Linked DNA regions of Ruegeria pomeroyi DSS-3. The protein of the gene in region 1 interacts with the protein of each later gene in a pairwise test. Links are inferred from orthologs where the notes say so. Each region holds a gene or a part of one and is shown on either strand. Other genes may lie near its edges. The genes, in order: tpiA and pepT.

What was found.
Region 2: the proteins of tpiA (region 1) and pepT interact in binary tests that used the Escherichia coli proteins (3 or more experiments, as listed by UniProt). The link is inferred for Ruegeria pomeroyi DSS-3 from one-to-one orthologs.

Annotation. Positions count from the first base shown.
Region 1 is NC_003911.12:2,773,349-2,784,850, reverse strand. Bases 6,928-9,851 are described here. They hold tpiA (triose-phosphate isomerase), read right to left. Parts: upstream 8,806-9,851; coding sequence 8,050-8,805; downstream 6,928-8,049. Other genes in these bases: SPO_RS13285 (SUF system Fe-S cluster assembly protein), read right to left, coding at 9,573-9,851; SPO_RS13290 (HesB/IscA family protein), read right to left, coding at 8,907-9,269; SPO_RS13300 (GNAT family N-acetyltransferase), read right to left, coding at 7,525-7,998; SPO_RS13305 (LysE family translocator), read left to right, coding at 6,928-7,507. Outside these bases: SPO_RS13340 (sensor histidine kinase), read left to right, coding at 1-868; SPO_RS13335 (sigma-54-dependent transcriptional regulator), read left to right, coding at 865-2,094; SPO_RS13330 (DctP family TRAP transporter solute-binding subunit), read left to right, coding at 2,422-3,423; SPO_RS13325 (TRAP transporter small permease), read left to right, coding at 3,496-4,167; SPO_RS13320 (TRAP transporter large permease), read left to right, coding at 4,167-5,564; SPO_RS13315 (class I SAM-dependent methyltransferase), read right to left, coding at 5,610-6,242; SPO_RS13310 (Lrp/AsnC family transcriptional regulator), read right to left, coding at 6,315-6,770; more of SPO_RS13305, read left to right, coding at 6,890-6,927; more of SPO_RS13285, read right to left, coding at 9,852-9,935; SPO_RS13280 (NfeD family protein), read right to left, coding at 10,080-10,352; SPO_RS13275 (SPFH domain-containing protein), read right to left, coding at 10,352-11,242; tRNA guanosine(34) transglycosylase Tgt, read left to right, coding at 11,418-11,502. UniProt on the Escherichia coli protein: Involved in the gluconeogenesis. Catalyzes stereospecifically the conversion of dihydroxyacetone phosphate (DHAP) to D-glyceraldehyde-3-phosphate (G3P).
Region 2 is NC_003911.12:4,041,952-4,053,484, reverse strand. What follows is about bases 5,923-8,877. They hold pepT (peptidase T), read right to left. Parts: upstream 8,042-8,877; coding sequence 6,803-8,041; downstream 5,923-6,802. Other genes in these bases: fghA (S-formylglutathione hydrolase), read left to right, coding at 8,215-8,877; SPO_RS19440 (alpha/beta fold hydrolase), read right to left, coding at 5,942-6,799; SPO_RS19445 (ornithine cyclodeaminase family protein), read right to left, coding at 5,923-5,945. In the rest of the region: tRNA pseudouridine(55) synthase TruB, read right to left, coding at 1-655; SPO_RS19465 (phosphodiester glycosidase family protein), read right to left, coding at 781-1,518; 30S ribosome-binding factor RbfA, read right to left, coding at 1,515-1,910; dapB (4-hydroxy-tetrahydrodipicolinate reductase), read left to right, coding at 1,999-2,808; SPO_RS19450 (DEAD/DEAH box helicase), read right to left, coding at 2,812-4,860; more of SPO_RS19445, read right to left, coding at 4,998-5,922; more of fghA, read left to right, coding at 8,878-9,048; sthA (Si-specific NAD(P)(+) transhydrogenase), read left to right, coding at 9,057-10,484; SPO_RS19420 (YaiI/YqxD family protein), read left to right, coding at 10,865-11,329. UniProt on the Escherichia coli protein: Cleaves the N-terminal amino acid of tripeptides.

The DNA.
Region 1 (11,502 bases):
TTTTCTGGCGACCGAGCGTCGCCGCACCCTGTCCGAGGCCAATCAGGTTCTGGAAAGCCGGGTGGCCCAGCGTACCCGGGCGCTCACCGCCGCCAACAGCGCGCTGCGCCGCGAGGTGGCCGAACGGCAAGAGGCCGAGGCGGCGCTGAAGCGCGCCCAGGCCGAACTGGTGCAGGCTGGCAAGCTGAGCGCGCTGGGGCAGATGTCGGCGGGTATCAGCCACGAGTTGAACCAGCCGCTGATGGCGATCCGGCAATTTGCCGATAACGGCACCGCCTTTCTGGCACGGGGCAAGACCGACAAGGCGCGCGAAAACCTGGGCCGCATTTCGGACATGGCGGCGCGGATGGCGCGGATCATCAAGAACCTGCGCGCATTCGCCCGCAACGAGAGCGAACCGGTGGGCCGGGTCGATCTGGTGCAGGTGATCGAGGCGGCGGTGGAACTGACCGAGGCGCGGCTGCGTGAGCATGCGGTGACGCTCGACTGGAACCCGGGCACCGTCGGCCCGGTCTCTGCCCGCGGCGGCGAGGTGAGGCTGACCCAGGTCTTTGTCAACCTGATCACCAATGCCGCCGATGCGATGATGGATCAGGACCGGCGCCATATCCGCATCGCGATCGAGACCGGCCCCCGGTTGCTGGTGCGAGTACAGGATTGCGGCCCGGGGTTGAAGGAACCCGAGAAGGTGTTCGAACCCTTCTATTCCACCAAGGCGGTGGGCAGTTCCGAGGGGATGGGCCTGGGTCTGTCGATCTCTTACGGGCTGGTGCAAAGCTTTGGCGGCAATATCCGGGGCAGCAATACCGGCAGCGGCGCCGAATTCACGGTCGAGCTTGACCCCTGGCAAGAGGAGGCAGCGGCATGATCGGAAAGGTCCTGCTGGTCGATGACGACGCGGCGGTGCGCGAGGCGCTGGGGCAGACGCTGGATCTGGCCGATTACGCGGTTCAGACGGCCGGGTCCTTTGTCGCGGCCAAGGATCATATCACTGCCACTTTCGACGGGGTCATCGTGTCCGATATCCGTATGCCTGGGCGCGACGGGTTCCACCTGCTGTCCTATGCGCAGGATATCGACCCGGATCTGCCGGTGATCCTGCTGACCGGCGAGGGGGACATACCGATGGCGGTGCGCGCCATGGGGGATGGCGCCTTTGATTTCTTGGAAAAACCCTGTGCCGCCGCCGACCTGCTGGCGGTGATCGCGCGCGCCATGGCGGCGCGCGCGCAGGTGCTAGAGACCCGGGCGCTGAAACGGCAGCTTGACCGGGGGGATCCGGCGGCGCGGATGCTGTTTGGCACTTCGGCCCGGGCCGAGGCACTGCGCGAGCGGGTGCGCGGCGTCGCCCCCACCGGTGCCGAGGTGCTGGTGACCGGTCCGGCGGGCAGCGGTATTTCCAAAGTGGCCGAGGTGATCCACCTGATGTCTCCGCGCGCGCTGGGCGGTTTTGTCAAACGGGCCGCAGCCGGGCTGGACGCGGCCGAGCTGTCCCGGCTCAGCTCCGAGACCGCGCAGGGCTCGCTGTTCCTGGACGAGGTTTCGGCCCTCTCGCAGGCGGCGCAATACGCGCTGCTGGAAGAGATGGAACAGGCCGGTGGCGCAAGGCTGCTGGCGGGCAGCACCGCCGATCTGGCCGCGCTGGTGGGGAAGGGGAGTTTCAACGCCGACCTGTTCTATCGGCTGGAGGGGATGCAAGTACGCATTCCGGCGTTGGCGGAACGGCCCGAGGATATCCCGGTGATCTTTCGCCATTACGTGATGCAGGCGGCGGAACAGGCCGGCATCGCCACGCCTGCCGTGACGCCCGACCATCTTGCGGCGCTGATGGCGCAGGATTGGCCCGGTAACGCGCGCTCGCTGATGTCGGCGGCCATGCGTTTCGTGCTGGGCATGCCCGAGGAGGTGAGCGAGGCCGCCGAGCTGGGGCTGGCCGAGCAGATGGCACGGGTGGAACGCACGCTGCTGATCGCGGCGCTGGGGCGCCACAACGGCCGCGCCGTCGAGGCGGCACAGGCGCTGAAACTGCCGCGCAAGACCTTTTACGACAAGCTGGCCCGCTACGGCATCAAGCCCGAAGCCTATCGCCGCTAGCAACGCGATCGCGGCAGGCGCCAAGAAAATTCGACGAATTTTCTTGGCCAACGCCCCGGGCAAGCGGTGGCGTGCGATTCGCAACCTTGTGCGAAAATCCGCACAAGGCTGCGCAGAGCTGTGCGAGATCCTGCACAACGGCTTTTGTCGCCGCTCTGAATTCGAATCGGAAGCACTCGCAACTTTCTGAATTTATTTCATAAATTCACATTCTTCCGACCCGTGGCGAGATGTCTTGAGCGCTGCCGGGCGATTCGTTTCACTGCCCCCATGTGGCGCCTCTGGCGTCCGAGGAGCATGTGACAGACTTTTGGGAGGACAAAAGACATGAAATTCCTGACAACCGCCGCTACCGCGCTGGCCTTGACCGTCACCGCCGGTGCCGCCATCGCCGCCTGCGACGATGGCGAGATCGTGGTGAAATTCGCCCACGTGACCAATACCGACAAGCACCCCAAGGGGATCGCTGCCTCGCTTCTGGCCGAGCGCGTCAATGCCGAGATGAACGGCACCATGTGCATGGAGGTCTATCCGAACTCGACCCTGTACAATGATGACAAGGTGCTCGAGGCGATGTTGCAGGGCGATGTGCAGCTGGCCGCGCCCTCGCTGTCGAAATTCGAGAAATTCACCAAGAAATTCCGCCTCTTCGATCTGCCCTTCATGTTCAAGAACGTGGATGCGGTGGACGCGTTCCAGACCTCGGATGCCGGTCAGGCGCTGCTCGACAGCATGCAGAAGCGTGGCCTTCAGGGCCTGGCCTACTGGCACAACGGCATGAAGCAGATGTCGGCGAGCAAGCCGCTTCTGGTGCCGTCCGATGCCAACGGGCTTAAGTTCCGCGTGCAGTCCTCGGATGTGCTGGTCGCGCAGATGGAAGCGATGGGCGCCAGCCCGCAGAAGATGGCCTTCTCCGAAGTTTATGGCGCGCTGCAGCAGGGCGTTGTCGACGGGCAGGAGAACACCTGGTCCAACATCTATGGCCAGAAGTTCTTTGAGGTGCAGGACGGCACCACCGAGACCAACCACGGCATCATCGACTATCTGGTGGTGACCTCGGTCGACTGGCTGGACAGCCTGGATGCGGGTGTGCGCGACCAGTTCCTGACCATCCTCACAGAGGTAACCAATGCCCGCAACGCGGAATCGACCAAGGTCAACAACGAGGCCCGTGACGCGATCCTGGCCGCCGGCGGCGTGGTGCGCCAGCTGACTGCCGAACAGCGTCAGGAATGGGTCGATACCATGAAGCCCGTCTGGGACAAGTTCGTGGACGACGTGGGCCAGGAGTCGATCGACGCCGCCCAGGCCATCAACGCCTCGATGTAATCAGGGTGTAGCCTGACGGGGCGCGGGCAGGACTGTCCGCGCCCTTTTTCATACAAACAAGGGACGAGGGACATGCATCCGCACAAAAGCGAAAGCTGGGTGGATCGCATTGAAGAGACGATCATCGCGGTGCTGCTGGGCTGCATGACGGTGATTACCTTTGCCAATGTGGTCGCACGCTACGTGTTCAATCACAATATTCTCTGGGCGCTGGAACTGACGGTGTTCATGTTCGGCTGGCTGGTGCTGCTGGGGGCAAGCTATGCCGTCAAGAAGAACGCCCATCTGGGGGTCGATGCGGTCATCAACATGCTGTCGCCCAAGGGGCGCAGCGTGATGGCGATGATCTCGATCACCGTCTGCATCCTGTTCACGCTGCTGCTGCTCAAGGGGTCGTGGGACTACTGGTCCAACTTCGCCAACCTGCCGCAGACCACCGGGCGCGTGTTTCCGACCGGGTTCGAGGACGAGTTCCGGCCCAAGGGCTGGTACGAGACCAACGACATCCCGCATCCGGCGATCCTGGGCTGGATGGAGACCGTGTTCAACGAGGGCGACGAATACGAGAAACTGCCGCGGCTGGTGCCCTATCTGGTGCTGCCGCTCAGCATGGGGCTGCTGCTGTGGCGGTTCCTGCAAGTGGCCCGCAGCATCTGGACCGGTGGCCAGGACCGCATGATCGCCAGCCACGAGGCCGAGGACGAACTGGAAGAAGTTCGCGAGCAACTGGGGAAGGATGACTGATGGACGTGGTGCTTCTCTTTGTGATGGTGGTGGGGTTCCTGCTGATCGGGGTGCCCATCGCGGTTGCGCTCGGTTTCAGCTCGGTCCTGTTCCTGCTGATCTTCTCGGACAGCTCGCTCGCCTCGGTGGCGCAGACGCTGTTCCAGGCGTTTGAGGGACATTTCACCCTGCTGGCGATCCCCTTCTTCATCCTCGCCTCGTCCTTCATGACCACGGGCGGGGTGGCGCAGCGGATCATCCGGTTTGCCATCGCCTGTGTAGGCCATCTGCGCGGCGGTCTTGCCATCTCGGGCGTGTTTGCTTGCATGATGTTTGCCGCCCTGTCAGGTTCGTCCCCGGCGACGGTGGTGGCCATCGGGTCCATCGTCATCGCGGCGATGAAACAGGCGGGATATACCAAGGAATTCGCCGCTGGTGTGATCTGTAACGCGGGCACGCTGGGCATCCTGATCCCGCCCTCGATCGTGATGGTGGTCTATGCCGCCTCGGTCGAGGTCTCGGTGGGCCGGATGTTCCTGGCCGGCGTCATTCCGGGCATTCTGGCCGGTGTCATGCTGATGGTGGCGATCTATGTCATGGCCACGATCAAGGGCATGCCCAAGGGCGATTGGGCGGGCTGGGGCGAGATCGGTGACAGTTTCCGTGATGCGCTGTGGGGTCTAATGCTGATCGTGGTGATCATGGTGGGTATCTACGGCATCCCCGGCATCACCAAGGCGATCTTTACCCCGACAGAGGCGGCGGCGGTGGCCTCGGTCTATGCCTTCCTGGTGGCCTCTTTCGTCTATCGCGACATGGGGCCGCTGGCGGCAGAGAACAACGGGGGCGTGCGCAAGAGCCTGCTGACCCGGCCGCTCGCACTGGTGGGGGCGTTCTTTCACAAGGACACCCGCAACACCCTGTTCGAGGCGGGCAAGCTGACCGTGACGCTGATGTTCGTGATCGCCAACGCGCTGATCCTGAAACATGTGCTGACCGACGAGCAGGTGCCCCAGCATGTGGCCAATGCGATGCTGTCGGCGGGTCTGGGTCCGATCACCTTCCTGATCGTGGTCAACGTGATCCTGCTGATCGGCGGCCAGTTCATGGAGCCCTCGGGCCTGCTGGTCATCGTGGCGCCGCTGGTGTTTCCGATCGCCATCGAACTGGGGATCGATCCGATCCATCTGGGCATCATCATGGTGGTGAACATGGAGATCGGGATGATCACGCCGCCGGTGGGTCTGAACCTGTTCGTGACCTCGGGCGTGGCGGGGATGCCGATGATGAGCGTGGTGCGCGCGGCGCTGCCCTTCCTGGCCGTGCTGTTCGTCTTCCTGATCCTGGTGACCTATGTTCCCTGGCTGTCGACGGTGCTGCCCAACGCGCTGATGGGGCCAGAGATCATCATCAAGTAACAGCCGCAGACGCGGCGCAAGGGCGGCCCTTCGGGGCCGCCCTTTTCATTTCCGCACCGCGCGATAGCCGCAGCTGGTGCGCGAGGGTGGCCCCTTGACGTAGCGAACCGGCTCGATCTGGCCAAATCCGTGATGGGCGAGGGCGGCACAGACCTGTTCGGGACGATAGGCGCGGTGGCCCCAGCGCCAGCGCAGCAGCGCCGTGCACCAATGCGGCTTGCTGACCGAGAGCAGCAGGCTGCCGCCCGGCAGAAGGGCCGCGCGCAATTGCTCCAGCGCCGCGCCCAGATCGGCCACATGCTCGACCACATGGGCACACAGCACGGTGTCGAAACGGGCGCTCAGGCGTGTCAGATCCTCCAGCTGCCCCTGCCGGCAGTCGGGTTGCCATGGGGCAAGCCGGCTGCGGGCCTGATCCAGCATCTCGGGCGAGGGGTCGAGGGCGGTCAGGGCGGGCTTCGCCCCGCGGCTTTGCGACAGATAGGCCTCGGCAAAAGCGCCGGTGCCACACCCGGCATCCAGGACCTGCCGGGCAGGGGCCGCGCGGCGCTGCAGGTCGCAGCGGGTCAGGCGCGCATAGGCATCGGGATAGCCGAGCCTGGTGATCGACGCGTGCCACCGCGCCGCGTGTGTCGCGTAAAGCTGTCCCAATCGGCCCGGCTCGCTCGCGCCCGTCATGGCGATCCCCTTATGTGTCACCGGCAGGATAGGCAGCTGCGCGCGTCTTGGTCCAGTCTTGTCCTGCGCCGCTCAAAAGGCGGGCGGTCGCATTCGGACCGGGCTGGACTTGACGATGGACGTATGGGTCGTTGCCATCCGCGCAAAGGTTTCCAGAAGCGGGTCCAGTTCGCCGATATCGCGCAGCAGGATGCGCGCGACAAAGCCGTCCTCGCCGGTGACCTTGTCACATTGCACGATCCGATCGGTTTCCTGAATCCGCTGTTCCAGGATGTGCCGTTTACCGGGCAGGGGGCGAAACCGAACCACCGCCTCCAGCCGGTATCCCAGCGCCTGGGGCGAGATTTCGGCGGTAAAGCCCCGGATCACGCCGCTGTCGATCAGGCGCCGCACCCGCTCGCGGATGGTGGGAGCCGAGACACCCGTCTGCGCGGCAAGCTCGCTCCAGCCGCTGCGCGCATCCTGCACCAGAGCGGCCAGAATCGCGCGATCAAGGGGATCGAGTGCGGGTTCTTCGGTGAAAGTCATTTTGATAATCCACCTCGGTAATGGAGGGAAATAAGCCGATGTAGTTTTGATATAGAAAGAACTTTGTTGATGGAAGTCGCTAACTTGAACGCGGTGACCTCAACACGGAAGGCAAGGGGATGAGCTGGGCGCTTTGGACAACATTTGCGATGGTATCGGCGGTCAATATCGTCACGCCGGGGCCTGCCAACCTGAACACGCTGCGGCGGGCGCTTCAGCTGGGTGCCCGGCGGGTGGTGCCGACGATCCTGGGCAATGCGCTGGGCCTTGCGCTGGGCGGCACGCTTTGCGCGGCGGGGATCACCGCCTTTGCCATGGCCTCCCCTCTGTGGTGGCAGGCGTTCCGCTGGATCGGCATCGCCTATCTGGTCTGGCTTGGGGTCAAGCTGTTGGTCAAGCGGGAAAAAATTCTGTCAGCTGAGGCGGACGGGCCCGCCGTGCGCGCCCATGCACTGTTTGCCGAGGCCTTTCTGCTGGCGGCCAGCAATCCCAAGGCGCTGCTGTTCTACATCGCGCTGTTTCCGCAGGTTCTGGACCCGGCGCAGCCCCTGGCGCCGCAGGCCGCGCTGCTGATCGCCAGCTATTGCGCCCTGTCGATCCTGTCGCTCGGCACCTATTCGGCGCTGGCGCAGCTGCTGCGCCGATCTGTCATGACCCAGGCGCGATATGACCGGTTCCGGCAGGTGTCGGGGGTGGTTCTGATCGGCTTTGCCCTCAAGCTGATGCTTGGGGCCTGAGGGCGCGGGGCCGAAGCTCACCCCTCGGGGCGTGGCGGAACGCGCCGTTTCTGAAATCCGGTTTTGGACTGTTCGAACCCGGCGCCTTGATAGAAGCGCAGCACCTCGGGCTGGGACGACCCGGTCAGCAGCATAAGCTTGTAGCACCCCGCCTGCCAGGCCGCCGCCGAGGCATGATCAAGCAGTGCCTTGCCGAATCCGCGTTTTCTGAAATCGCCATGGGTCACCACATTCTCGATCAGCCCATAGGGGCTGCCGCCCCGCATCAGGTTGGGAATGACGATCAGGGTGCAGGAGGCGACCAAGGTGCCCGTGACCTCGCCCAGGAAGATGGCGCTGCCTTCGTAGCGGCACAGTTGGTTCAAGATGTCCCGCGCCACATCCGGCGCGGGTGGCGGCACATCCTCGGGGTTGAGGTGCCGGTAGAGGTCGAACAATTGCGGCAGGTCCTGATGCGACGCCTGCCGCACAACGAGCATTTGTGATGTCATGCGCGCATGATCCCCTGACCATCCGGCGCGGACAAGGGGCAAAGGGCGGTGTCAGCCCGCCGCCTGTTCCAGCGCGCTGACGATGGGCGAGAAATCGGCGGCAGTCAGGCTGGCGCCGCCGACCAGCGCGCCATCCACGTTCGAAACCGCAAAGATTTCGGCCGCGTTGCCCGGCTTGACCGAGCCGCCATAAAGCAGGCGGATCGCCTCGGCGGTCTCCGACCCGAACCGCCCGATCAGCTGCTGGCGCAGGGTGTCGTGAACCTCGGCAATCTGTTCCAGCGTCGGCACCAGCCCGGTGCCGATGGCCCAGACCGGCTCATAGGCGACCACGACCCGGGTGCCGTCGATCCCGTCGGGCACCGAACCGGCCAGTTGCGCGCAGACCACGTCGAGCGTCTGGCCCGCCTCGCGCTGGGCCAGGGTCTCGCCGATGCAGATGATGGCGATCAGCCCGGCCTCAAGCGCCGCGCGCGCCTTGTCGCAGACCTGCGCGTCGGTCTCGCCATGATCGGCGCGGCGTTCGGAATGGCCAAGGATGACGGCGCTGGCACCGGCGTCGGCTAGCATCATGGCGCTGATATCGCCGGTATGGGCACCTGCGGTGACGGCGTGGCAATCCTGGCCGCCGATCCGCACCCGGCTGCCTTCTGCGACCTGTGCAGCGCGGTAAAGGAGCGTGGCGGGCGGACAGATCAGCAGATCAACAGCGGCGGCGGAATGCGCCCCGGCAATTGCCTCCAGCGCGTCGAGCGCGGCGCCGGTGCCGTTCATCTTCCAGTTCCCTGCTGCAAGTTTGCGCCGCATTGCTCTCTCCCAAAATCGCTGTTTGTGAAATCTCGGCCCCCGATAGCATCGGTGGCGCGGCGTGACAATCGCGGCGGGCGGGGTGTGGGGCGCGGGCCGGATCAGCGGCTGGCGAGCGACTCGTCGAACTTGATCGATTCCCCGCAGCCGCAGGCATCGACCACATTGGGGTTCTTGAACTTGAAGCCGGATTCCAGCAGCGAGACCTCATAGTCGATCTCGGTGCCGAACAGGAACATCTGCGCCATCGGTGCGATCAGGATGCGGGCGCCGTCCTGCTCGACCACCTCGTCATGCGGATCGGCCTGATCCACATAATCCATGGTGTATTCCATGCCGGCACAGCCGCCTTTCTTGACGCCGATGCGCAGCCCGGTATGGCCGCCCTTGTCCATCAGGCGGGCGATCTGGGTCGCCGCCCGGGGGGTCATGGTCACCGCCTGCTTGCCGGGAATGCCGAACATGAAAATCTCCATTGTCGCGCGTTGCCCCTAATCTAGGGCGCTTGGGGGCCTGGCTCAAGGGTGGCTGAAAGAAAGGGGGCCGCTCTCGGGCAAGAGCGGCCCGTTCTGGTGTGGATCCCACGATGGGGGTAGGGCAGGACCCGAGGCCGGTGATGATGTCTGGTCCGGGAGTGGATGGGATCCGGACCACGGCCGCGGGCAAGGCTGGCCGAGGCCTGTAACAGGCGGATCAACACAGCATGACGGTCGGGTAAAGGTTTTGTAACAGGGGCCGGTTTTCTGTGGATAACCGCCCTGCGCCGATCACATGAAGCCCAGTTCCAGCCGCGCCTCGTCCGACATCATCTCCATGCCCCAGGGCGGGTCCCAGGTCATTTCGACCTCGACCGATTTGACGCCGGGCACGCTTTCGACCGCTGCCGCCACCCAGCCGGGCATCTCGCCAGCCACGGGGCAACCGGGTGCGGTCAGGGTCATGATCACCCGGACCTCGTTCTCATCCGAAATCTCGACGGTATAGATCAGACCCAGTTCGAAGATATTGACCGGGATCTCGGGGTCATAGACCGTGCGGCAGGCCTCGACCACCGGCTCGTACAGGTCGTGGTCGACGGAAGAGGGCGCAATCAGCGGCGCGCCTTCCATGGGTTCTGTCGCGTGGGTCATCTGGGCCTCGGCTTGTTTCCTGAGCGATTATATAGGGAATGGGGCCGGGGCCGTCCAGAGGGCAGGGCACCCCTTGTTGCTGGGTGGGGGCCGGAAAAATTGAATTTTTCCGGCTTGTTTTCCGTGCCGGAAAACTCCTGCGCCTCACCCGTTGATATCGTCCTTGAAGGTTTTCACCTGGCCCGTGGGCAATGCAAAGCTGCGTCTGAGCAGCAGCCATGCGGCCAGTGACAGCGCGGCGAAGACCAAGAGCAGCACCGGCAGCGACGGGGTCACCGCCAGCAGCATCAGCCCAGTCAGTGCAGCGCCGATGGCAAAACCCAGGAAGATGAAGCCCGGCAGCAGCATCTCGACCACACCCAGTGCCAGCGCACCGGCGATCCAGAGCCACCATACCGACCAGAGCGCATCCGACATCACTTGCCTCCTTTCAGCAGTTTGAACGCGTCGCCAAAGGCCTCCAGCGCATTGGCGGGCAGGATAATGGTCTGTTTTCCGGCGCCATTACCCAGCGCATTCAGCGCCTCGACCTGTTTCAGCGCCACCTGGTATTGCGCCGCCTCCAGCCCGTGCGCGGCGATGGCGCGGGCCACGACCTCGGTGGCATAGGCCTCGGCTTCGGCCTCGATGCGGCGGGCCTTGGCGGTCTGTTCGGCGGCGTAAAGCTCGGCATCGGCATTCAGTTCGACCGCCCGCTTGGCGCCTTCGGCCTTGGTCACCTGAGCGCGGCGTTCCCGCTCGGCGTTCAGCTGTTGCAGCATGGCGTCGCGGGTGGCCTGATCCAGGTTCACGTCCAGGATTTCGGCCCGGGTGACCTCGATCCCCCAATCGTCAACCGCATCCTCGACCGAGGATTTGATGGTCGAGATCAGTTGCGCCCGGTTCGATTGCACCTCGTCCAGGTCCATCTTGCCGATCTCGGCCCGCACGATCCCGGCCACGGTGGTCGAGATGGCGCCATCCACGTCGCGGATGCGATAGACCGTCTTTTCCGGTTCGGTGATCCGGTAGAACACCGATGTGTCCACCTGCACCAGCACGTTATCCTTGGTGATCGCGTCCTGGCTGGCGGTGGGCAATTGCCGCTCAAGGATCGAAATCTTGTGCCGGACCACATCAAGGAAGGGCACGATAAAGTTGATGCCTGGCCCCAGCACCGCATGCAGCCGTCCGAACCGTTCGACCACGAATTTCTCGGATTGGGGCACGATGCGGATACCCTTGAGGATGACCACGATGATAAAGATCGCGGCGGCGAGATAGATGATGTTCTGGCTGAGAAGGCCGATGATCTGGTCTTCGGTCATGCTGTGTCCCTGATTATTGTGTACTATGGTATACATATGGGGCGTGTGTTGCCGTCATTCAATACAGGTATGGGCTGTATGGTTCGCCGCGCAAAGGGGAAATCGGGCGCGCCGCTTGCATTGCCGGCGCGCTTGGGGCAAAGCCTGCCCGGTTGACCCGAGCCGCGAGGATGAGATGAGCGAGCGTTTCTCTTTTGACCTGCATGCCAGCGATGGCAAGGCGCGTACCGGCGTGATCCATACGCCGCGCGGCGGGGTGC
Region 2 (11,533 bases), 1.3 Mb from region 1 along the record:
CCTGCTCGAGGGTGATGCCATCCTCGGCCTCGAAAGGGCCCGACCAGATGCGGCGCAGCTCGCGCACATGGCCGTAACAGCCCAGCGCTGCACCCAGATCGCGGGCGATCGAGCGGACATAGCCGCCCTTTCCGCAGGTCATTTCGAGCAGCACGTGATCCGGGTCGGGCCGGTCCAGCATCAGCAGCTCCTCGACCCAGAGCGGGCGGGCGGCCAACTCTACATCCTCGCCGTCGCGAGCCAGTTTATAGGCGCGCTGGCCGTCGATCTTGACGGCCGAGAATTTGGGGGGGACCTGCATGATGTCACCCAGGAACGGTGCCAGAGCATCCTTGATCTGTTCATCGGTGGGGCGCAGGTCGCTGGAGGCGATCACCTCGCCCTCGGCATCGTCGGTATTGGTTGCCTGGCCCAGGCGCACGGTAAAGACATAGGCCTTGAGCGCGTCGGTGATATAGGGAACGGTCTTGGTCGCCTCGCCCAGGGCGATGGCCAGAACGCCGGTGGCCTCGGGGTCGAGGGTTCCGGCATGACCGGCCTTGTTGGCGCCCAGCGCCCAGCGAACCTTGTTGACGACGGCGGTCGAGGTCATGCCGGCGGGCTTGTCCACCACCAGCCATCCCGAAATATCGCGTCCCTTGCGTTTGCGTGCCATCCTGCCCTCGTCCAGATCTGAGGCGCGCGACCTATCTGATCGTGGCCGGGCTGTCAATTTGTGCCGCGAGGACGCCCGTCAGGGCGGAGGAGCGGCTCGTCCGCCCTGACGGGCGTCCTCGCCGATCAGCGGTCCTCGACCGCGACACCCACGATCGGACCCATGGAAAAGCCCAGATCGGCGCGGTTCAGCGAAGGCGCATAGAGGCGCGAGATATTGCCGTCGAAATAGAGCGCGTTCGGCGTCTTCAGCACATCGCGGAACAGGGTGCCGAATTCGTAAAACGTCACCGAGTTTCCCGAAATCGCAAACACCGCCCGCGCGCCGTCGGCGCTGGTGCCGACCCCGTTGCGGATATAGCGCGAGGTCGAATCGGGCAGAAACCGCGGATGCAGCGCCCCGTCGATTACCAGCATCGGCCCCGATTGGGTGGCAAAGCGGCAATCCGGCTTCGCGGCCTGATAGTCGAGTGTCTCGATCACATCCGCCCGCCCCGAACGCAGGCAGAACACCCCGTTTGGCAGCAGGCCGAAATTCCCCGGTCCGGCATTGGCGATCACTCGTTTCTGCTCGATCCCGTCCTCGACATAATGGCCGACGGGCGAGCGGTCATCGTGATACATGCCCGCATTCATGGCAAAGGCCAGCCGCTTGCCCTCGGTCTGTAACGTCTGATCGACGGTCGAGAACTGGCCCAAGGGCGCGCCCTCGACATCGTTCAGAAACAGCCGCAGATCCGCAGTGCGCGCATCCACCTCACACACGGTATAAAGATTGCCTTCGTGGGTTAGATCCCGGCAGTCTACCGCCGCCGCCTGCCCCGCGACACCCAGCAGGAAAAGGACGGCCGCGGCCCGGATCACTCGTCCAGATCGCGGCGTACCGCGTCCTGATCGAACATCCGCCGCGTATCGTCGAGCCGGTCGAAGGTCTCGTCCAGCCGGAACCGCAGGTCGGGAGTGAATTTCAGCCCCAGCTTCTTGCCGATCATCCGGCGCAGCTCTCCCTTGTTGCGCGAGAGCAGCTGGACCACATCCTCTTGCCCTCTGCCGCCCAGCGGCAGCACATAGGCGGTGGCGATCTTGAGGTCGGGAGAGGTGCGCACCTCGCCCACGGTGATCGACATCCGGTTCAGGTCGGGATCATGCACGTCGCCGCGCGCCAGCACCTCGGACAGGGTGCGGCGGATCACTTCGCCGACACGCAGCTGACGCTGCGACGGGCCGGGGCCATCGTGGAACTTGTTCTTTGCCATGGCTTCGATCTAAGCGCAAAGCGAGGCTTTGCCAAGCGGTGCCGAACACGGTAGGAGGCAACAAGCGCAGGAAATGAAGGACCAAGCCATGACCCATATACCAGGTATCGTGATCACCGGCGCCTCGGGACGCATGGGCCAGATGCTGGTGCGGACCGTCACCGACAGTGACAAGGTGCGTCTGGTGGGTGCGCTGGAACGGCCCGGGCATGACTGGATCGGGCGCGATGTGGGCGAGGCGATGGGCGGTCAGGCGCTGGGCGTAGCGGTGACCGACGATCCGCTCGAGGCATTTGCCCAGGCGCAGGCGGTGATCGATTTCACCGCGCCCGCCGCGACGCTGGGATTTGCCGCCCTCGCGGCGCAGGCGCGTTGCGTGCATGTGATCGGCACCACCGGCATGACGGCGGAACAGATCGCGGCGCTGGAACCGGCGGCGCGTCATGCGGTGATCGTGCGGGCGGGCAATATGAGCCTTGGCGTCAACCTGCTGGTACAGCTGACCAAGAAGGTGGCCGCCGCGCTGGACGAGGATTTCGATATCGAGGTGATCGAGGCACATCACCACCACAAGGTCGACGCGCCCTCGGGGACCGCGCTGATGCTGGGCGAGGCCGCCGCCGAAGGGCGCGGCGTGCGTCTGGACGACGTGGCTGACCGCGCCCGCGATGGCATCACCGGGGCGCGCACGCGCGGCGATATCGGATTTCACGCCATTCGCGGTGGCGACATCGTGGGTGAGCATGACGTGCTGTTTGCCGCCCCGGGCGAGCGGATCGTGCTGCGCCACGTGGCCAGCGACCGCGCGGTGTTTGCGCGCGGCGCGCTCAAGGCCGCGCTCTGGGGGCAAGGAAAGGCGCCCGGGCATTACGACATGGTCGACGTGCTCGGGCTCTGAGCCTCAGTCCCGCTTGCGCTTTGGCGGAGCTTCACCGCCCGGGCGCCCCGCTGCGGGGCGCGACGCGCCAGCTGTCGGTTTCCCACCCGGTTTCTTGCCGCCCGGTTTCACGCCGGGTTTGGCGCCAGGCTTTGCCCAGGGCTTGCCGCCGGGTTTGTCACTGGGTTTGCCGCCCGGTTTGCTGCTCGGCTTGACACCGGGGCCCGAGGCCGGTTTGCGCGGTTTATACGGCTTCTCGGATTTGCCGGCATGCAGCGTTGCGCGCGCCGGTTTCGCGGGCCTGTCGGCGCCGTCTTCCCTGGCGCGTCTGGGTTTTGCCGGGGCCGGGGTGGCCTCGCGCTCTCTGAACGGGCGCGGTTCGGCTGCGGGCGCTGCGCTGTCGCGATCGGCCTTATGGCGTGGCTTCGCCGGTTTGAACGGCTTTGCCGCCGGCCGGTCGCTGCGCGGGCGGGGCTTGCCTTGCGGGCCGCGGGTCATTTCCGGCACGCCATCCAGCAGCCGCGCGGTGATCTCGCCTTCGACGACACCGGACGGGCCGATCTGGTCCAGGAACCCCTGAACCGCCGCTTCGGCCAGTTCCACATGGGTTTCCTGCGCCTGCATGGTGATCTTGCCGATCTGGCTTTTCTCCAGATTGCCGGCCCGGCACAGCAGCGGCAGCAGCCAGCGCGGTTCGGCCCGCTGTTCGCGCCCGACCGACAGCGAGATCCAGCGCGAGGGGCCGAAACTTGCCGCCACAGACGGGGCGCCGCGCGCGGGCGGCTGGTTCAGTTCCTCGGGCGCGGTCAGCTTGGCGCGATAAAGACGCAGACAGGCAACCGCAATCTGCTGGGCCGTGAACTGCTCCATCAGGCCGGCGGCGATGCGGGTTTCCTCGTCCTCGACCGGATCGGTCCAGAGCGGATCGGCCAGCAGACGCGCTTCGTCTTTGGCCAGGATATCCTCGGGCGTGGGCGCCTGGGTCCATTCGGCCTCGATCTTGGCCCATTTCAGCAGGCGCGAGGCTTTTTTCGAGATCTTGTCCGGGACGATCAGCGCCGAAATCCCCTTGCGCCCGGCGCGTCCGGTACGGCCCGAACGGTGCAGCAGACCTTCGGTATTGGTCGGCAGATCGGCGTGGATCACCAGGTCGAGATTGGGCAGGTCGATGCCGCGCGCGGCCACATCGGTGGCGACGCAGACCCGGGCGCGCCCATCGCGCATGGCCTGCAAGGCATGGCTGCGCTCGTCCTGGCTCAACTCTCCGGACAGGCTGACCACGGCAAAGCCACGGTTGGCCAGACGTGCGGTCAGCCGCGCCACGGCGGCGCGGGTATTGGCGAATACGATGGCGGTGGGCGCATCATGGAACCTGAGCAGGTTGATGATCGCGTGTTCGCCGTCACCGCCCGAAACCTGCACCGCCTGATACGAGATATCGGAATGCTGGCGTTCGCCGCCCAGGGTCGAAATGCGCGCGGCCTGGCGCTGATAGGTCTTGGCCAGTTCCGCGATGGCCGGAGAGACGGTTGCCGAGAACAGCAGGGTGCGGCGGTCTTCGGGTGCCTCGCCCAGCATGAACTCCAGGTCCTCGCGAAAGCCGAGGTCAAGCATCTCGTCGGCCTCGTCCAGCACCACGGCGCGAATATCGGCCAGATCAAGCGCGCCGCGCGTGATGTGGTCGCGCAGGCGCCCCGGCGTGCCGACGACGATATGGGCGCCGCGCTCCAGCGTCCGGCGCTCGGTGCGGGCATCCATGCCGCCGATACAGGTGGCGATGCGCCCTCCCGCCTTGGCGAACAGCCATGTCAGTTCGCGGCTGACCTGCAAGGCCAGCTCACGGGTGGGGGCCACGATCAGCGCCAGTGGCGCGGCGGGCGGGCCCAGCGTTTCGGCCTCGCCCAGCAGGGTTGGAGCAATGGCAAGACCAAAGCCCACGGTCTTGCCCGATCCGGTCCGGGCCGAGACAAGCAGGTCGGCGCTGGCCAACTCGGGGTCGGTGACCGCCTGTTGTACATCGGTCAGCGTGTCGAAGCCGCGCTCGGCGAGGGCATCGAGAAGGGGGGAAGTCATCAGGGGAATGTCCAATAGGGCGCGGGACTCACCCCGGCGCAAAGATTGGGCCATGTAACGAAGAGAGGCGCATTTGTCCATGCCCGGTGGCGCGAATGCTGCGAATACCGGCTATGTCGCGGCCAGATGGGCGTCTGCTAGCCGATGGTGCGGCAGACATGATCGGCGCAGGCCAGATCCTGCGCGGCGATGCCAAGCGAGCGGTAGAGTGTGATCGCATCGGTGCCCGAGCGCCCCGGAATCTTGCCCGAGAGAACCTCGCCGATCTCGCCCCTGACATGCGCCTCGCTCATCGCGCCCGTTTCCAGAGCCGAGATGATCTCGCGCGCCTGGGCAAAGGCCGAGGGGCGGTAATCGACGAACAGCTCGGATTTCAGCAGCAGCGTTTCGTCGATTTCCTGCATCGAGGGGATCGAGGCGCCGACCGCGTTCACATGCGTGCCCGGCCCGATCCAGTCGCCATGCAGAACCACCGAGGGCGAGGAGGTCAGCGTGCAGACGATATCGGCCCCGCTGACCGCCTGTTCGACATCGGTGGCAGCGGTGAACGTGATGCCGGGATAATGATCGGCCATGCGCCGGACAAATGCGGCGGCGCGCTCGGGGTTGCGCCCGGCAACCCTGATCTCGGCAATCTCGCGCACCAGTGTCAGCGCTTCGATATGGCTTTCGGCCTGCTCGCCCGTGCCGATCAGCGCCAACACCTGCGCGTCAGACCGGGCCAGCGCCCGTGTCGCCACCGCGGTTGCGGCTGCGGTGCGGATCGCGGTGATCGCATCGGCATCCAATGCCGCGCGGGGCTGCCCGGTCTCGGCATCGAACAGCAGCACGGTTCCGGTATGCGAGCTGAGCCCCTTGGCGGGATTGCCGGGAAACAGGCTGAGGACCTTGATCCCATAAAGTGTGGGGTCGCTCAGCGCGCCGGGCATCACGCCCAGCCGGTTGGTGCCGTTGATATCCATCACCGTGCGCAGCGGCAGATTGGCCTTCCCTTGCGAAACTTGGATCATCGTCTTTTCCACCACCTCGATGGCATCGCGCATCGGCAAGTGCTGGCGGATTTCTTCGGCGGATATGATCTTCATGACAGGCTCTCCTCCCCGGCGGGCCAGATCGCATGATCGCCTGTCAGGCCCAGCACCTCGCGCAGCAATGCGGTATAGGCGTCGGGACGGGTGACATAGGGAAAGTGGCTGGTAGCGCGGAACCGATAGGCGCGCGCGGGCGTCAGCGCAGCGCGCAGGGCCGAGCGCATCGGCGGCGAAATCAGATGGTCGTCATCGCTTTCGACAGTGAACATGCGATCACGTGGCAGGCTTTGCGCGGGCAGTTCCGGCGCGGTTTTCAGCGCCTGCAATCGCGCGCGCAATTCGCCTTCGGGAATGCGTGTGCGCACCTCTTGCAGCAAGAGCCTCGCCAGATCGCTATAGGGATGGTCGGGTGCCTGCCAGCTCGCCAGCCCGGCCTCGAACCCGGCGCGCAGATCGTCGATTGGCGTGGTGGCAAGGTCTAGCGCATAGGGTGGCACCTGGTCGATCCCGCGAACCGAGGCCAGCGTATTGGCCGCCACCAGCCCGCCGCACAGCGCCGGTTCGGTGGCAGTCAGATACTGTGCCAGATAGCCGCCCAGCGACGAGCCGAGTATGGTCGCGCCCTGCATTTCGGCATCCGAGATAATCTGCGCCAGATCGGCCGCCCAATCGCTGATCCCGCCCGAGGCCGGATAGCTGACCGCGAGGATGCGCGCCTCACCCGACAGCGCTGCGATCTGTTGCCAGAAGATATCGGCCCGGCCCAGCGTACCCGGGATCAGCACCAGCGCGGGGCCGCTTTGCCCCACCCGGATCACGCCCCAGTCGCGGCCATGGACGACATGGCGCGCTTCCGGGTGCAGGGCGGCAAACTTGTCGCGTTCTTCTGTCAGATTACGCTCGCCCAAACCTCAGCCCTTTGCTGCCATCTGCGCCAGTCTCAGGCAGGTGCGCGTGGCGGTTGCCATGTCCTGCACCGAAATCCATTCCAGAGGTCCGTGGATGCATTGCATGCCGGTAAAGATATTGGGCGTCGGCACCCCCATTTCGGTCAGGCGAGAGCCGTCGGTGCCGCCCCGGATCGGGACCGAGATCGGCGCGACCCCTTCGGCCTCGGCCGCCGCGCGGGCCAGTTCGACGGGTGTCATGTCCTTTTCCAGCCAATAGCGCATGTTGCGGTATTGCGGATAGATCTCGCACTTGATCGCCGCGCGCGGCTCGCCCGCCTGCACGGCAGCGCAGACTTGGCGCAGCAACTCGCCCTTGGCGGCAAGCCCGTCGCGCTCGAAATCGCGCAGGATGAACTTGATCACCATCTCGGACGAGCCGCCCTCCATATCGGTGGCGTGGATAAACCCGTCGCGCCCGTCGGTGGTTTCGGGGGTCATCGTTGCTTGCGGCAGGGTCTGCACGATCTTCGCGGCGAGGTGGATGGCATTGACCATCTTCTCCTTGGCCCAGCCAGGATGGATCGACACGCCTGTCACTGTCACCACCGCGCGGTCGGCCGAGAAGCTTTCATACTCGATCTCGCCCACCTGCCCGCCGTCCAGCGTATAGGCGAAATCGGCGCGCAGATCGGCGGGCAACCGTTCATTTACGCCGTGCCCGATCTCTTCGTCGGGGGTAAAGGCCACGCGGATCGGGCCGCGCGCGATATCGGGGCTGTTCAGCAGGTGCCGCGCCATGGTCATGATTATCGCCACCCCCGCCTTGTCATCGGCGCCGAGCAGCGTGGTGCCGGATGCGGTGATCAGGTCATGGCCGATCTTTTCCGCCAGATAGGGGTGTTCGGCGGGCGACAGCACCAGCGCGGGATCGTCGGGAAAGGTGATGTCGCCGCCGTTATAGCCGCCGATCACGCGTGGCTTCACGCCGCTGGCGTTGAACTGCGGTGCAGTGTCTACATGAGCAAGGAACCCAACGGTCGGCCCCGGCGCGGTACCCGGAATGGTGGCCAGCACCACGCCATACTCGGTCAGTTCCACATCCTGTGCGCCCATTTCGACCAGCTCGTCGCGCAGCAGGTGCAGCATGTCGAACTGGCAGGCGGTGCTGGGCGAGGTGGGCACGCTTTCGTCGCTCTGGCTGTCGATGGCGGCATAGCGCACGAGACGGTCCTGAAGTTCCTTGTCGAATTGGTTTTGCATGTCACCTCCTGCGGTTGTCGCGATCAAAGGCGCAGGTCCGGGACAAGTCAAGCGGGCCGCTGGGTCGCCGCAGGGTGTCGCAAAAAGACGGGGTCGGTCGGCCAGTACGCTTTACCTCTGCGCCCTGTCCCGCTAGCCATGGCGGGGAACCAGTGGAAAAGGACCGTGTCATGATCGAAACCGTCTCGGAAAACGCCTGTTTCGGCGGTGTACAGGGTGTCTATCGCCATGCCTCGGCCGCCACCGGCTGTGACATGACCTTTGGCCTGTTCCTGCCGGCCGAGGCCAAGGACGGCCCGGTGCCGGTGCTGTGGTACCTGTCGGGCCTGACCTGCACCCATGAAAACGCCATGGTCAAGGCGGGTGCGCAGGGATGGGCCGCCGAGCAGGGAATCGCGTTGGTGTTTCCCGATACCTCGCCGCGCGGCGAGGGTGTCGCGGATCACGCGGATTACGATCTGGGTCAGGGCGCCGGGTTCTATGTGAACGCCACCCAGGAACCCTGGGCCCCGCATTTCCGCATGTGGGATTACGTGGCCGAGGAACTGCCAGCGCTGGTGGCGGAACATTTCGCCATCGACCCCACCCGTCAGGCGATCACCGGCCATTCCATGGGCGGGCACGGGGCGCTGACACTGGCGATGAACCTGCCGGGCCGCTATCGCTCGGTCTCGGCCTTCGCACCGATTTCGAACCCGACGGGCAGCGATTGGGGCCGCAAGCAGCTGAACGCCTATCTGGGAACAGACGAGGCGGCCTGGGCGAAACATGACGCGACGCTGATGATGCAACAGGCGGGTTTTGACGGTCCGATCCTGATCGACACCGGCACCAGTGACCAGTTCATCGACCTGCTCCGCCCCGAGGCGCTGGCCGCCGCCATCGCCGAGCGCCGCCAGCAGGCGACGGTGCGGCTGCAACCGGGGTATGATCATTCCTATTTCTTCGTCTCCAGTTTCATGGAAGACCACGTGTCGTTCCATGCCGAAGCGCTTTATCGGGATTGAGCGGCGGTATGAGCACGTTCGACTATGACCTGATCATCATCGGTTCCGGCCCCTCGGGCCGGGCCGCCGCAATTCAGGCGGGCAAGCTGAAACGCCGGGTGCTGGTGATCGACCGCAAGGACCGGCTGGGTGGTGTCTCGGTCCATACCGGCACCATCCCGTCCAAGACGCTGCGCGAAACGGTGCTGAACCTGTCGGGCTGGCGCGAGCGCAGCTTTTACGGGCGCTCCTACCGGGTCAAGGACCGGATCAGCGCCGAGGATCTCAAGGCGCGGCTGCACATGACGCTCGATTACGAGGTCGACGTGCTGGAGCATCAGTTCAACCGCAACCATATCGACACGCTGAACGGGTTGGCGCGCTTTGTCGGCCCGCACGAGATCGAGGTCGCGACCGAGGCGGGCGATACCACGCGCCTGACCGCCGCCAAGTTCCTGATCGCCACCGGAACCAAGACCTATCGCCCCGACTACGTGCCGTTCAATGGCAAGACGGTGGTCGATGGCGACGACTTTCTGGAGATGGAGCGGATCCCGCGTTCGCTGGCCGTGATCGGCGCCGGGGTGATCGGGGTCGAATATGCCAGCATGTTCTCGGCGCTGGATGTGCGGGTGACGCTGATCGAACCGCGCGAGACCTTTCTCGACTTCATCGACCGCACCCTGATCCAGGAATTCACCCATCAGATCCGCGAAAACGGTGTCGATCTGCGGCTGGGTTCGGCGGTGGAGAAGATCGAGGATACCGGTAGCCATATCGAGATCAGCCTGGCCAATGGCCGCCATATCCGCGCCGAGATGCTGCTGTTCGCCGCTGGTCGGATGGGCGCGACCTCGGCCCTGAACCTCGACGCGGTGGGGCTGGAAACCGATCACCGCAACCGGATCACCGTGGATCGCAAGACCTATCAGACATCGGTGCCCCATATCTATGCCACCGGCGATGTGATCGGGCATCCTTCGCTTGCCTCGACCTCGATGCAGCAGGGGCGGGTCGCGGCCTGTCATGCGCTGGAAACGCCGACCCTGCCGGAAAGCCCCTGGTTCCCCTATGGCATCTATTCGGTGCCCGAGATGTCCACCTGCGGCATGTCAGAGGAAGAGTTGCAGGAACGCGGCATCCCCTACGAGGTGGGCGTGGCGCGATTCCGCGAAACCTCGCGCGGGCATATCATGGGGCTGGAACATGGTATGCTGAAGATGCTGCTGAGCCTCAAGACCCGCCGCGTGCTGGGGGTGCAGATCGTGGGCGAGGGCGCGACCGAGCTGATCCATATCGGCCAGGCGGTGATGAACCTGAAAGGCACGGTGGACTATTTCGTGCAGAACACGTTCAACTATCCCACCCTGGCCGAGGCCTATCGCACCGCCGGTCTGGACGCGTTCAACCGGATGCCCATCCCCGAGGAGTTCAAGGTGAAGAAGCCCAAGAAGTAGCGGTGAGGGTGGCGGCTGTGCGGACGAAGTTGCCGTTGAATCGAAAGCGTATTCTGCGCAGAATTCTGGTTTAGAGATTCTTGGGTTTCAATATGTCATCAGATCAAAGCTTCGCTATTGTCGTCATGTCGATGCTCGCAACCTATGGATTTCTTTTAGCGGTTTCTCAACGATATCGGGACGATACAATAAAGATGTTCCGCATGGAGAAATCGTCGCTTCGTGTTGCGTTTGAACACCCTCTGGCAACACTAGCCCATATTCTGTCACTCGTTTTGCCAGTCTATTTGATGGGCTTGCCGTCGTAGCGCTCGCAACTCTGGGCTCTTTGCGGCCATCCCCCTACCTCTCCCCCACCAAACCCCCTATACATCGCCCCCATGACAACCCTCTACGTCGATGCCGATGCCTGCCCGGTCCGGGCCGAGGCCGAGCGGGTGGCCACCCGGCACCGGCTGCGCATGGCCGTTGTGTCGAACGGGGGGCTGCGCCCGTCGCAAAATCCGCTGGTCGAAACCGTGATCGTGCCCGACGGGCCGGATGTGGCCGACCAGTGGATCGCCGAGCGCGCCGGGCGCGGCGATGTGGTGATCACCGCCGACATTCCGCTGGCTGCCAAATGTGTCGAGGCGGGCGCCCGGGTGCTGCGCCACAATGGCGAGGCCTTCACCCCCGCCAATATCGGCCAGCAACTGGCGATGCGCGACCTGATGGCCGACCTGCGCGCCGCCAACCCGCTGGGCGCGGGTGGTGGCGGCAAACCCTTTTCCAAGGCCGATCGCGCCCGCTTTCTGGACGCGCTGGAGCGCGAGATCCGCGCGGCGCAAAGGGATGCCCAGGGCTGATATTTGGCCCGCAATCCCCTTGGCGGGTGGTATTTGGGGGAAAAGCGCCCGCATCCCGCCGCCGGGGGCCAAAACCCCTTGTCAGCCATCCCGACCCCTAGTATAGCGCGCGGGTTCTCGATGAGAATTTGGCGGCGGGGTGATTCCCGCCGTTTGGGTTCGACGAGGGTTTGCGATGCGCGCGGATCCTCCTCTCAACCCCAA